DNA from 3 places in the Methylophaga sp. UBA2012 genome. Region 2 is predicted to be linked to each of the others. Evidence: riboswitches for the same ligand, from Rfam matches in the RefSeq annotation. Region 2 holds a riboswitch; each other region holds the start of a gene.
The links. Region 2 has a riboswitch for cyclic di-GMP ahead of B2248_RS07470 (beta strand repeat-containing protein). Riboswitches for the same ligand answer to the same signal wherever they lie in the genome.
Positions count from the first base shown of each region.

Region 1: it holds a riboswitch for cyclic di-GMP, as region 2 does, so the genes downstream of both, B2248_RS10175 (VPLPA-CTERM sorting domain-containing protein) here and B2248_RS07470 (beta strand repeat-containing protein) in region 2, are expected to answer to the same signal.
Region 3: it holds a riboswitch for cyclic di-GMP, as region 2 does, so the genes downstream of both, B2248_RS03620 (hypothetical protein) here and B2248_RS07470 (beta strand repeat-containing protein) in region 2, are expected to answer to the same signal.

Region 1 covers NZ_DDCG01000013.1:124,000-127,965, forward strand. The annotation lists gene B2248_RS10165 (SulP family inorganic anion transporter) at 1-201, shown strand, start outside; gene B2248_RS10170 (DNA alkylation repair protein) at 675-1,784, opposite strand; gene B2248_RS10175 (VPLPA-CTERM sorting domain-containing protein) at 1,838-2,443, opposite strand; cyclic di-GMP riboswitch class I at 2,461-2,538, opposite strand; gene rlmD (23S rRNA (uracil(1939)-C(5))-methyltransferase RlmD) at 2,765-3,966, opposite strand, start outside.
Region 2 covers NZ_DDCG01000009.1:109,441-113,406, reverse strand. The annotation lists gene B2248_RS07470 (beta strand repeat-containing protein) at 1-1,246, opposite strand, end outside; cyclic di-GMP riboswitch class I at 1,265-1,346, opposite strand; gene B2248_RS07465 (hypothetical protein) at 1,476-1,772, opposite strand; gene B2248_RS07460 (cysteine desulfurase family protein) at 1,850-3,004, opposite strand; gene B2248_RS07455 (efflux transporter outer membrane subunit) at 3,243-3,966, opposite strand, start outside.
Region 3 covers NZ_DDCG01000003.1:87,452-91,417, reverse strand. The annotation lists gene B2248_RS03625 (methyl-accepting chemotaxis protein) at 1-1,139, opposite strand, end outside; cyclic di-GMP riboswitch class I at 1,559-1,643, shown strand; gene B2248_RS03620 (hypothetical protein) at 1,661-2,341, shown strand; cyclic di-GMP riboswitch class I at 2,695-2,777, shown strand; gene B2248_RS03615 (hypothetical protein) at 2,792-3,322, shown strand; tRNA gene B2248_RS03610 (tRNA-Arg) at 3,479-3,555, shown strand; gene B2248_RS03605 (acetamidase/formamidase family protein) at 3,873-3,966, opposite strand, start outside.

The DNA of each region.
Region 1 (3,966 bases), on a different contig from region 2:
AAAAACTCGCGCGTTTACGACCATTCAGCCATTGAAGCGATCGACTCACTGGCAGAACGCTATATCAAAGCTGGAAAGACGCTGCATTTAAGACATTTAAGTGAAGAGTGTAAACAATTACTCAACAATGCAGCTGATCTGATTGAAGTGAATGTGATGGAAGATCCGCACTATCATATTGCTGATGATAAGCTGGCATAAAAGTGAAATAACTGCTATCTTAAGCCCATAATAATAAGCTAGAAATTGTATAACCTATTGAACTACGAGAAAAAAACATGTTAAAAAAAATTGATAAACTGCTGATAGAAAAATTTCCACATATTATTCTTGGCTTTACTGTTTTTTGGTTGTCACTGATTGCTTTCGGCCTATATAACAACTAAGCCGATCAGCGGTATCGTTAAAAAGCCAGTCATCGACTGGCTTTTTTTATGTCCAAATTTATTTCCATTCGACAACTTATTCATTTTTGATCTAGGTCAATGCCTAATATCTGTGCCAGGCGAATAATAGCCTCACGCTGTTTTCAAACAGCATAATATTCTCAGTGAGGAGACGATAATGGAAAAAATTGAACACTATATTCATGATAACTTTGCCGCATTAATCTGTGTGATGTCAGTTGCTTGGCTTGCCTTGGTTGCCTATGGCCTTATCATGTCTTAATGCCTTTAAGGTATAAGCAACTCAAAACTCGCCCGGGCAATACACTGGCCATTCAATAGGCACTCAACCTCGTGTATGCCCGGGTAATATTTTCTGGTCGATATCTTCTGTAAAGTATGTCGCTTTTGTATTTGGACATATTCGCCTTCTGCTAAATGTATATTTTTCCATTTAAAGACTTTTTCTCTCGTCATTTTTCCAGCAGCACCGACAAAACGTATCCGGTAGTCTAGTACTACATATTGCGTCTGCTTGCTTCGTAAACCAAAATCAAGCATTAGCGTCTGCCCCAATAATAATCGGCTATGGGAAAGGCAAAGTAATGGCTGTTCAATATCCACCGACTGACTAAAACCTAACAGCGGATAAACATCAGCATGTCCCTGTTTAACCAAACTCCGTAAACCATGGCGAATCACCCAGTTTGTGTTCTGCGACGCTGCTTTGTCCCATTTTGAACAAATATCAATCACCGTTTGTGGATGATCCTTACTAATGTCATTGATGTTATTAGCAACGGAACGCCTGACATAAAGACTGGGATCCTCTTTTAACTTCTCAAGAATCGGCCATATAGGTGTTGAATCATCACGTAAATCAGTTAATTGTGGTGCCCAGGGTAAACGTGGCCGAATGCCTTCAGAGGCTAATCGCCTGATATGTTCATTCTCATGCTCAGCCCACTTCAACATCTGTGCATAGGTTTCTTCAAAATGCGCCAACAGAAAAAACCGAATGGCAAATTCGCCGGTAAATAATGGAGTTAATTTTTCTAATGCAGCAAAAGAAACATCGAGGTGGTCGATGCCATATAAAGCAACATAGTCAATTAATGGCCAGGCTAAATAATGTGCCCAACCAGAAAACTGTTCTTCTCTTAGGTATTCAGCCGCCTGTAACAGAATAGCAATCGCATCAACATAATCATCAGGCAGGTAGACATGCAAACTCCTAGCAAGGTAGTCTGCACGTGCTTTGAGCTCTAACTCATCCAGTTTAAGTGATGCTGTCTCAATAAAATCAGTCATAGCAAAGTCTGGCCACACTGAATGAATCAGTGAGCCTAGCTCATGAACTGCAGCAGCATTGAGTTTATTTTTGAGTTGTTCAGCCATAAAAAAAGCCGCGATGGAATCGCGGCTTTTATCATACGGTATTCTGTCTTAGCTTAGGCAGTTTTTTTACGTCTGCGCATCGCTGTAAAGCCCATAAGACCAGAACCAAATAACCATAATGCAGCAGGTACTGGCACTTCGCTAACAGGTGGGCAATATTCGCCATTGACTGTTAATTCAGCCCAAAAAACATCTTCTTTTATTTTATCAAAAATAGCTTTGAAGGTGATACCAGCAAGCACTTCGTCAAATAAGTTTGAACTTAGTTCAAACACATCAACACCGCCATCTAACTTACCAATGTATGTCAGATATGGAAAATGATTATCCAGTGTCCATAAACCATCAGAGAACCATGAACCGTTAGCATTCGATTTAACCGATAAAGTAGCCGAAGTAATTTCTAAAGTCGGCTCATTAATGGCTTCAAAGCTCATATACGCCTCTGAAGAGTCCCATAAAGTTCCCCAGTAATCATGATCTTCATTAGTTACTTTAGCGTTTAATGTCGTTGAATAAGCTTGAGGGTTGTCGCATGTTGAACCATCATCGCCACAACCACCATGATGATGACCACCATGATAAAATGTTGCTGAAGCAACACTTGAAAAACCTAGCAACATAGCAGCTACTAACATAGCTGATTTGTAAAATTTCATAGAATTATCCTTATTTACTATGCAACCCGGCCATCTTTAAAAAAGATCCGTGGCTTTCCGTCACATGGCTCACACCAAGGTTGGCTTAACTATTCGATATGCAATCACTACCTGCAGAGTACATATTAGTGATTCGTCATTAGCTGAACAATTGTACTTTGGTACTAAAAAGCAAAATAAATCAGCCTCCTACAGTTTCCTTTATCCAATAACATTATTGCCATTTGATAAATAAGCCTCAGGAATTATTCCTAGGCAATTGCATAATATGAGGATGTCTATGTAGCAACAATTGTACTTTGGTACAGTTTTTAATCTTTTTTAACGTTTCTTTACAAATACAGCAATAGACTCGACATGTGTTGTATGAGGAAACATATCCATAATGCCTGCTGATTCCATAATATAGCCATGCTGATTCACTAGCTCACCAGCATCACGTGCCAATGTCGTCGGATTACAAGACACATACACCAAACGCTCAGCCCCTAATGCAGCAAGTTGATGTAAAACTTCAAACGCCCCACTTCTGGGCGGATCGAGCAGAATTTTATTAAAGCCTTTTTCAGCCCAAGGATAATCTTTGAGCTCAGTTTGTGTCAGATCAGCCAGTTCAAACTCAGCATTCTTTAAGCCATTAAGTTGTGCATTATTTTTAGCGTGTTGCACCAGAGCCGCATCACCTTCGACGCCAACCACTTCATTAACACGTCTGGCTAAAGGTAAGGTGAAGTTACCTAAACCACAGAATAGATCTAGAATACGATCATCAGCTTGTACATCCAGTAAGTTCATGGCTCGCTGGATCATTTTTTCATTAATACCGGCATTCACCTGAGTGAAGTCGCTCGGATCAAACTGTAAGTTCAACCCTGCTTCCGGCGCGTAACTGAGCTGAGCTGATTCAGGCCATAATAAGGACACGGTATCCGGCCCCCCCGGTTGCTGATAGATCCATAAATTATTGCTTTGACCAAAGCTAATCAGTGCCTGTTTATCCGTCTCAGATAATGCATCAAGATTACGAAAAACTAACGCCACATGCTCATCATCCATCGCCACTTCAATCTGAGCAATGCGGTTATAGGCTTCAAGCCCAGCAATTAATGAAGCTAAATCCGTTAAACGATGACCCACGCGTGGATCTAAGACCTCACATTGCTCTAGCATGGCAATATAGGGTGAAGACTTTTCTCTGAAACCGACCAGAACCTGTTCTTTTTTCGCAACATACTTCACGCCTAAACGTGCTTTACGACGATATCCCCATAATGGACCTGTTAAAGGTTCTAACCATTGTTCAGGGCTTAAGTTACCAAAGTGAGTGAAGTGTTCAGCCAATGTGGCTTGTTTATGAGCCAACTGCGCTTCAGGTGACATATGCATCAAACTGCAGCCACCACAAATACTAAAATGCTGACATTTCGCTGCTACCCGATCATCAGCTGCAGACAGCACCTCTACCGTACGAGCCTCATCATATTTTTTATGAACCCGACTATATTGAAAGTTCACTTTTTCTC
Region 2 (3,966 bases):
TAGCAAATTGACCACTATCTGAGTTAATCAAGCTACCCGCATTGTTGAGTGTGCCGGTTTCGTTATTTCTGATAATGCCGTGATTGGTTAAGGTGCCACCGGCCTGATTGCTGAGTATGCCATTGTTATTCAAACTTGCTGTTGTATGGTTAACAAAACTGGCCATATTAGCGTTGTTGAATCTGCCAGTTTGCTGATTGTTGAAAGTTGCGTGATTATTTACGATACCATTTGCTTGATTATTGAAGGCAGAAGCGTTAGTAAATTGAGCACCACTGTTATTATTAACTACTCCGTTGTTATTGAACGTGGCATCCTTCTCATTAGACATCGTGGCATTGTTGTTGATTGTGCCAGTATTCTCTAGCTTACCCTTTTTATACTCGTTACCAAGGTAAGTATAGCCAGCTCTATTTACGAAATTGCCATCATTTGTAATTAAACCTGTATTCGTAAATTTATAAAATGTGGTGAATGAATGACTGGTGTTATTGTTTAGTTGACCTGAGTTAAGGAATATACCCTCATTTTCTACGCTAGAGTCATTTTGAAAAACACCTTCATTTTTAAAAGATGAACCGATTCTATTATGAAGAAATCTATTATTCTGAAATATGCCTGAGGCTCTGTTTTCAACTTGGCCATAACTGTTATTAAAAAACAATCCCGTATTTTCGTATAGACCAGCGTTTGTAATCTTTCCGTAATTTTTCATCGTAGGCAGCGATGTACCGTTATTTGTTACCACCCCATCTTGGTCAATGAATATATTGCCACTGTTACGATGCTCACCGGTCATTTCCCATCTACCATTGGTAGAGATATAACCGCCACTAGAATTCTCAAGGTAATGAGACTTAAAGACCGAGTTACTGCCATTTTGGATAGCCGCTTTATTCTGAATCTCGCCTCTATAACTATCAAAGGTGGCATTATTCTCGATTAAGTGCTCATTGCTTATCCAACCCCGGTTATCGATTAAGCCATTATTAATTACAGTGCCAGAAGTCATATTGACAAAACTATTACCACCACCCGATTTAAATAGATTGCCACCTGCTGTAATAGTTATTTTACTCGCGTTTTTATATCCATCTAAGCCGATATAACCATCGCTGACGGTGATGGGGGATGTGTTTGTACCATGGAGTCCTGTGACAGCATGCACAACTGACGGTGCCAGTAAAAATGAGCTGCACAGCAACGTAGTAGAGAGCGACAGAAACTGTCGTTGTTTATTTATCATCACTCGGATTCCTTGCGTTTGTGCAACCCAGCCACCTTGTTAAACAACAAGGCCTGTGGCTTTCCGTCCCTGATTCACACCAAGTTTGGCCGATTAAATAACACGCCGATCATAATGAAATGGGGTTGTAGCGACTATCAGCCAAAAGTATGATTTTGTGAGAAAAATAAATAAGCAATAAAAAAAGGGAGTCACTGACTCCCTTCTAAATATGATGTGATAAGAGAAATTAACTTTCTTTCTTATCTTTGCAGGATGGGCGTTTATCGCCCTTATGTTTTTTATGGGCGGCTTTGGCTTCTTCCTTAGTCACCTGACCATCGCCATTAGCATCCATCTTTTCAAATCGTTTTAATGCTGCTGCTGTCGCTTCCTCTTTTGTAATCACACCATCACCATTGGTGTCGATATGAGCGAAATATCCTTTTTTATCATGTTTAGCCATATCGTCAGTTGATGCTGGTTCAGCGAATGTCACTGTGCTCATTGCCATCGCGGCTAATACTGAAAAAAGTGCTGTTTTCATCATTAATCCCTCTTGTATTGGTTGGGATTTTTAGACTACGCCAGAGGAAGTTAAGGATCGGTTATCACTTCAAAAAGTCACACTTTGTTTTGAATACTCGCTTTTATATAGTCGATGGCCTGGCTTATTTGTTGTTCATCTGAAAAACGTCCCAGACTGATGCGTAAGGATGATCCTGCTTCTTCATCCGTCAACCCAATCGCTTTTAATACATGTGAAAGCAAGACCATTTCGCTGTTACAGGCAGAGCCTGTAGAAGCACAGACATTCGGCTGGAGTTTTTCTAATAGCTTATTCGCATCACAACCGATGAATTGCACATTGATATTGCCGGGATGACAATGACTTTGTGTGCCATTTAATTTAAATGGAATATGCGTCGCTTGCAGTTGCTGTAGAAACAAACGTTTCAAATGCGTTAATTGTTCACGGTGAGTTTTTGCTTCTTGTTTTGTGATACGCATCGCTTCAGCAAAACCAACACAGAGAGGCGTGGCCAGGGTGCCTGAACGCATACCAAACTGTTGCCCTCCTCCCTGAATAAATGGTGGTAACTCGGCCTGCAGATCATTTTTGATAAATATCGCGCCAATACCTTTTGGGCCATACACTTTATGTGCAGACAAACTCAGCATATCGACATTCCAGTCTTTCACGTCAATATCCATCGCTTCCGGTGCTTGAGCCGCATCACAATGAAACAGCGCACCTGCCGCATGTGCCATTTCAGCAAAGGTTTTGACATCCTGAATGGTGCCAATCTCATTATTGACCGCCATAATGCAGACCAGCAATGTCTGATCAGACAATAATGATTGATAAGCGTCTACATTAATCAGCCCGGTATTATCGACTGGAATTTCTTTGACTTTGTAACCTAGTTTTGCGGCATAAAAATAGGCGGCATTTTTAATACATTTGTGTTCAATTTCACTGATAAGAATGTCACGACGTTCAGTAGTATTGCCAAATATCACACTGGCAATCGCCTGATTGTTCGACTCAGTCGCACCCGAAGTAAAAATAACCTCTTCACTTGAGGCATTAATGCACTTTTCAATCGTGCTACGCGCAGTCTCAACCGCTGCCGCAGATTGCTGACCAAGCACATGGGCCGTAGAGTGTGGATTGGCAAAAATCTCATGATTGTAGGGTGCCATCGCGCTAACAACGCGAGGCTCTATCGGCGTGGTCGCCTGATAGTCTAGGTAAATTGAACTACCGATTTGCATTGACTGCTCCAAACAAGATCAAACTTACTGTTTGAGGTAAGTTATGACTAGAACATAAGCATGCTATTTATGCTGCCTAGTACATTATCAGAATAAGAATGTGATTAATTATAGGTGTTAAATCCCGAATATAAATACTGAATGTTAAAAATGTTCTGGAATCATTCCATATACTCAGTCATAACACCTATATAGGTTTAGAGCTGACAAAATAGTTATTCATCATATTTAATGACGACTATTTATCAATTCTCCAGCCTTTACCAAGCGATTTATAAATACTGATTAACTTTACTGCAGACTGTGTTTCGCTGACGGCAAGCGAATCTTCCGACTTGAGTCGTGTTCGTTGACTATCCAATACCGGTAAGAAGTCAGTATCCCCTAGCTCAAAACGCTGTGTGGCAATTGACTCGGCCTGCGTTGAGGTCCGTGCGGCATCTTGAAGGCGTTCGCGACGCTGTTCTTCACGGGCAAAATCACTTATGGCGGTTTTTGTTTCTTCAAGTGCCTTCAGCACTGTCAACTGGTAATTAGCCAATGCTGCCTGACTCTTGGCATCATTTTGTTTGATGCGTGCTTGAATACGACCAGTATCAAAAACACCCCAACTTAAACTGGGACCAATGGCACTGGCAATGGCGGAACTGCTACCGAAGGTAGATAAATTCGTCGCGATAAACCCCAGTGAACCGACAATATTTACCGCTGGAAACTGATCCGCTACCGCCAAATTATAGTTTGCTGTGGCGGCTGTCAGTCGCTTCTCAGCAGCTATAATATCGGGGCGTTCTCGAAGCAATTCAGCGGCATTTCCTATATTCACAGCCATCGGCAAACTGGGGATCGGCTTGCTCATAGCAAGTTGCTCGCTTAGGCGCTCAGGATTCTGTCCTGTTAATACCGATAAACGATTAATGGCTGCTGTTGCTGTTGCTTCACGCGACGGAATTTCTGCCAGT
Region 3 (3,966 bases), on a different contig from region 2:
CTCGCTATTTCGGCCGTTGATTGTGAGGTCCGTGTCGCCAGTGAGCGAACTTCATCAGCCACAACAGCAAAACCACGCCCACTATCACCCGCTCTTGCAGCTTCTATTGCGGCATTTAAGGCGAGTAAGTTTGTTTGTTCAGTGATATCGCTGATCGTTTTAACGATAAATGATATTTGTGCGGTTTCTACACCTAGCTGTTCCAACTCGGTTGATGAATGACTGAATTGTTGTTTCAATTCTTCAAGTTTATCAATGGTTTTAAAAATAATATCTTCACCTGTCGAGGATAACTTTTCTGTCTCCAGTGATATTGTATAGGCTGTGTTAGCGGCCGCTTTTTCTTCCTCGGAACGGCGAACTTTTTCAGTAATGTCAGTGGCAAATTTAATGACTCGATAGGGCTTGCCATTACTATCGAATATAGGGTTATAGGTGGCTTCCAACCAAACAGCAGATTGATATTTATTTATCCGTTTAAAATTGTCTGCAATAAAACGTCCCTCATTCAATTGTTCCCAGAACTTGGCATATTCAGGACTTTTTACATAGTCTGAGTCACAAAAAATTCTATGGTGCTGTCCTTTCACTTCATCAAGCTTATATCCCATAAGGCTCAGAAAATTTTGATTGGCATTGGTGACACGACCTCCCATATCAAACTCTATGATAGCCATTGAACGATCGATTGCAGATAGCAAACTATCATTACTACGAGAATGTTCTACACGTTCGGTCACATCGTTAGCAATCTTAAAAATTTTAACGACACGGCCTTCACCATTTTTTATTGGGAAATAATTGGCTTCCAGCCATATATCATGGCCGTTTTTATGCTTGCGTAATACTTCCCCTGAAAAATACTCACCGTTCTTTAGATGCTTCCAAAAATCTTTATATCGGGAAGATTCAACTTCGGATTTATCGCATAACAGTTGATGATGCTGTCCTATCAGTTCAGAAGAGGAATAACCTGTTACCCGAGAAAAATTGTCGTTTACTGCGGTGATGATACCTTCAGGTGTGAACTCAATAATGGCCAGTGATGACTGCATGGCGCTGAAAATCTCCTGCAAGGGAGTGAGTTCGTTTTTTAATAACGCATTCTCGGTGATTAACTGCTTTGTTTTACCAAACATGTCTTTTTTTCGCCTCTTTGCAAATAGTGTGCAATTTAATTGTATGCATCTTATATCGGCAGTGAAAAGTAAAAGTTAACTGCTTTTATACGAAAGCATGATGTCTATCACGTTACTGGTAAGTTAATGATCTTAATGGGGGGCACTGACTTTTGCATTTCAAACACGGTGGGTGGATATGGGTAAATTGTGTTCTGCCGAGTGAGGATTAAGTTATTTTTCACTTATGCTGAAAACGTATCGAATTTTCCTCTATAAACATTGTGTTGAGGAAGAATGGAATGTCTTTTTTTTAATAAATTAGTACCAAAGTACAATGTAATTTTTAATTAATTAAGGCAAGTTAATAGTGCGCAACTGATTGTTGGTGGTTACCTGTTGCGAAATTAAATAGTTATATTATTATTTCATCGTGTTCAACACATTAACGCCAAACCTGATGTGAGTCAGGGACGGAAAGCCTACAGCTGTATATTGAAGTCTTGACAGGGCTGGGTTGCAAAATTATTGGGATATGGGACATGTATAAAAAATTTTTTGCAACAACCCTTGCTCTGTCAGCATCGATGTTAACGATATCGGCTCATGCTGCAAATATTGGCTGGACAGACTGGACAAAAACAAGTCAAAAAACTGCATCTGGAACCATGGCGTTTGGTAGTGACAATGTCAGTGTTGGTTTTAGCTCAAGTTCTGATGCTTATTTCATAGAATCGGGAGCGACAGATAATTGGTGGGGTAATGCCTACACCAAGGGGACGGTTAGCAATCTTCCATCATCACGTGAAATTATCGGTTTGAGTACCGGTGGTACAGTAGAAATAAAATTTTCAGAAACAGTGCTGAATCCTTACATTGCCCTTGTCAGCTGGAACGCAAATAATGTTGATTTTGGTGATACAAAAATTAAATTTGATAGTACTGGTTTAGGGAAGTACGGTTCGGGATCACCCACCCTGTATTCTGACGGTACTGGATTTACTACCTCTAATTTTGCCGAGCTACATGGAGTGATTATTCTTGAAGGGTTATTTGACTCGTTCAGTTTTACTCATACAAGTGAAGGCTGGCATGGCTTTACCGTAGGTGCCGCAGGCATCGCGCCTGTGTCGGAAGTGCCTATTCCAGCGGCTGCATTTATGTTTGCTCCGGCTTTGCTTGGTTTTATGGGACTTCGCCGTAAAGCCAAACAAGCTGCATAATCAATCAATAGATACTGGCGTTTCATAAAAAAAAGCCGTTACAAAATGTAACGGCTTTTTTTGTCACTGATTGTCTCACCATGACAAGCTGGTTATCGAACATATATTGCCTAACTCCATATAGTCTTCTTAATCTGAACTTAATTAGAGATATGTTGACGTGAGTTAATATTCTCTTTGAACATTTTTTTGACTCAATTTTTACTATGAATTTAAAGTCAATTTTTTAAAAAAATCATACTTAAGGATGATTTTTTTTCTAATTCAATTTAAGTAACCTGTTAACAACAGAATATAAGTGTTCATCTGTTACTCGCCATAGCAAGTTAACTTTAATTTATTAATTTTGTTCAACATATTATCGCCAAACCTGATGTGAGTCAGGGACGGAAAACCTACAGCTGTGCATTAGTGGCATCAGGGCTGGGCTGCATTAGATGGAAATTTCTTATGAAAAAAAAATTGTGGATGCTATTAAGCCTCGTTTTATTGACACTATCCCACAACTCTTGGGCTGCAACTGTTGTTAAAGCTAATTTTATTGCCGGATGGGCCCCCACGGGGAGTCCTGAAGTTATTAAGTTTAAAGGGAGTTTTGTTGGCGAAGATCTGAATGAGGACGGGAAGTTATCTTTTGGTGAATTTTCTGTTTTTAATGCGGAGACTCCGAATGATGACGGTACCATTACTTTCTATACTTTATCAGACCTGTTTGATACGGGGGATATTAATATTGGTACGCAAAAATGGTTGGCTAATGGTATAAGTTGGGTTGGAAGTGAGCAGTTAGCTTATATAACTTGGGACCCTTCGGATGACGTGCGACAATCAGTAAATCTCAACATTTCAAGCTTTCCGGGTGTAGTTCACTTTACTTCTTTCGAGGTTTCAGCTGTTCCACTTCCTCCAGCAGCCTTGCTATTTGCTCCTGCGCTACTTGGTTTTATGGGCTTACGTCGCAAAGTAAAACTTGCTGTCTAGTTAATTTCAGTATTTCAAACGTTTAAAGCCGTCATAGAGTGACGGCTTTTTTGTTTGTATCGTTACCGTTTAACCGCCGATCCTATGACGATTAATCAACAAACAATATTCAGTCTTCGAGCTTAATGCTTATCGCTGTTATAATGCCTGACCAATGTCCCCGTAGCTCAGCAGGATAGAGCGTCCCCCTCCTAAGGGGAAGGTCGCAGGTTCGACTCCTGCCGGGGACGCCATTTAATCTTCCTTTTTTCAATAAGTTACATTACTCTGGTGTCAACGCTAGATCCTCAAAATGCCCATTTGGGACAATTTTGGGACACTAACAAAATGATACTGATGTGATAATGGATGATTCAGCATTATGGTTTCAGACTCATTTTTACCAGATAAAACTGTCTGACTATTGTCAGGCATCACTAGTAAATCGAAATAGAAGAACAAAATACCTCATCACAATTTTATTCCTGGTCATCGAGCAGGAGTGTTTCATTAAAAAGGCTATCTGTGGATAGCCTTTTTGGTGTTCTGATGATAAAAATATTAAATCCAATCAGTTTATTGAATCGCCAGCAAAGACGCGTTTTTCAATGACACCATGAACGCCCCAATTACCATCTACCACTTGAGTTATGCCGAAGTCAGCG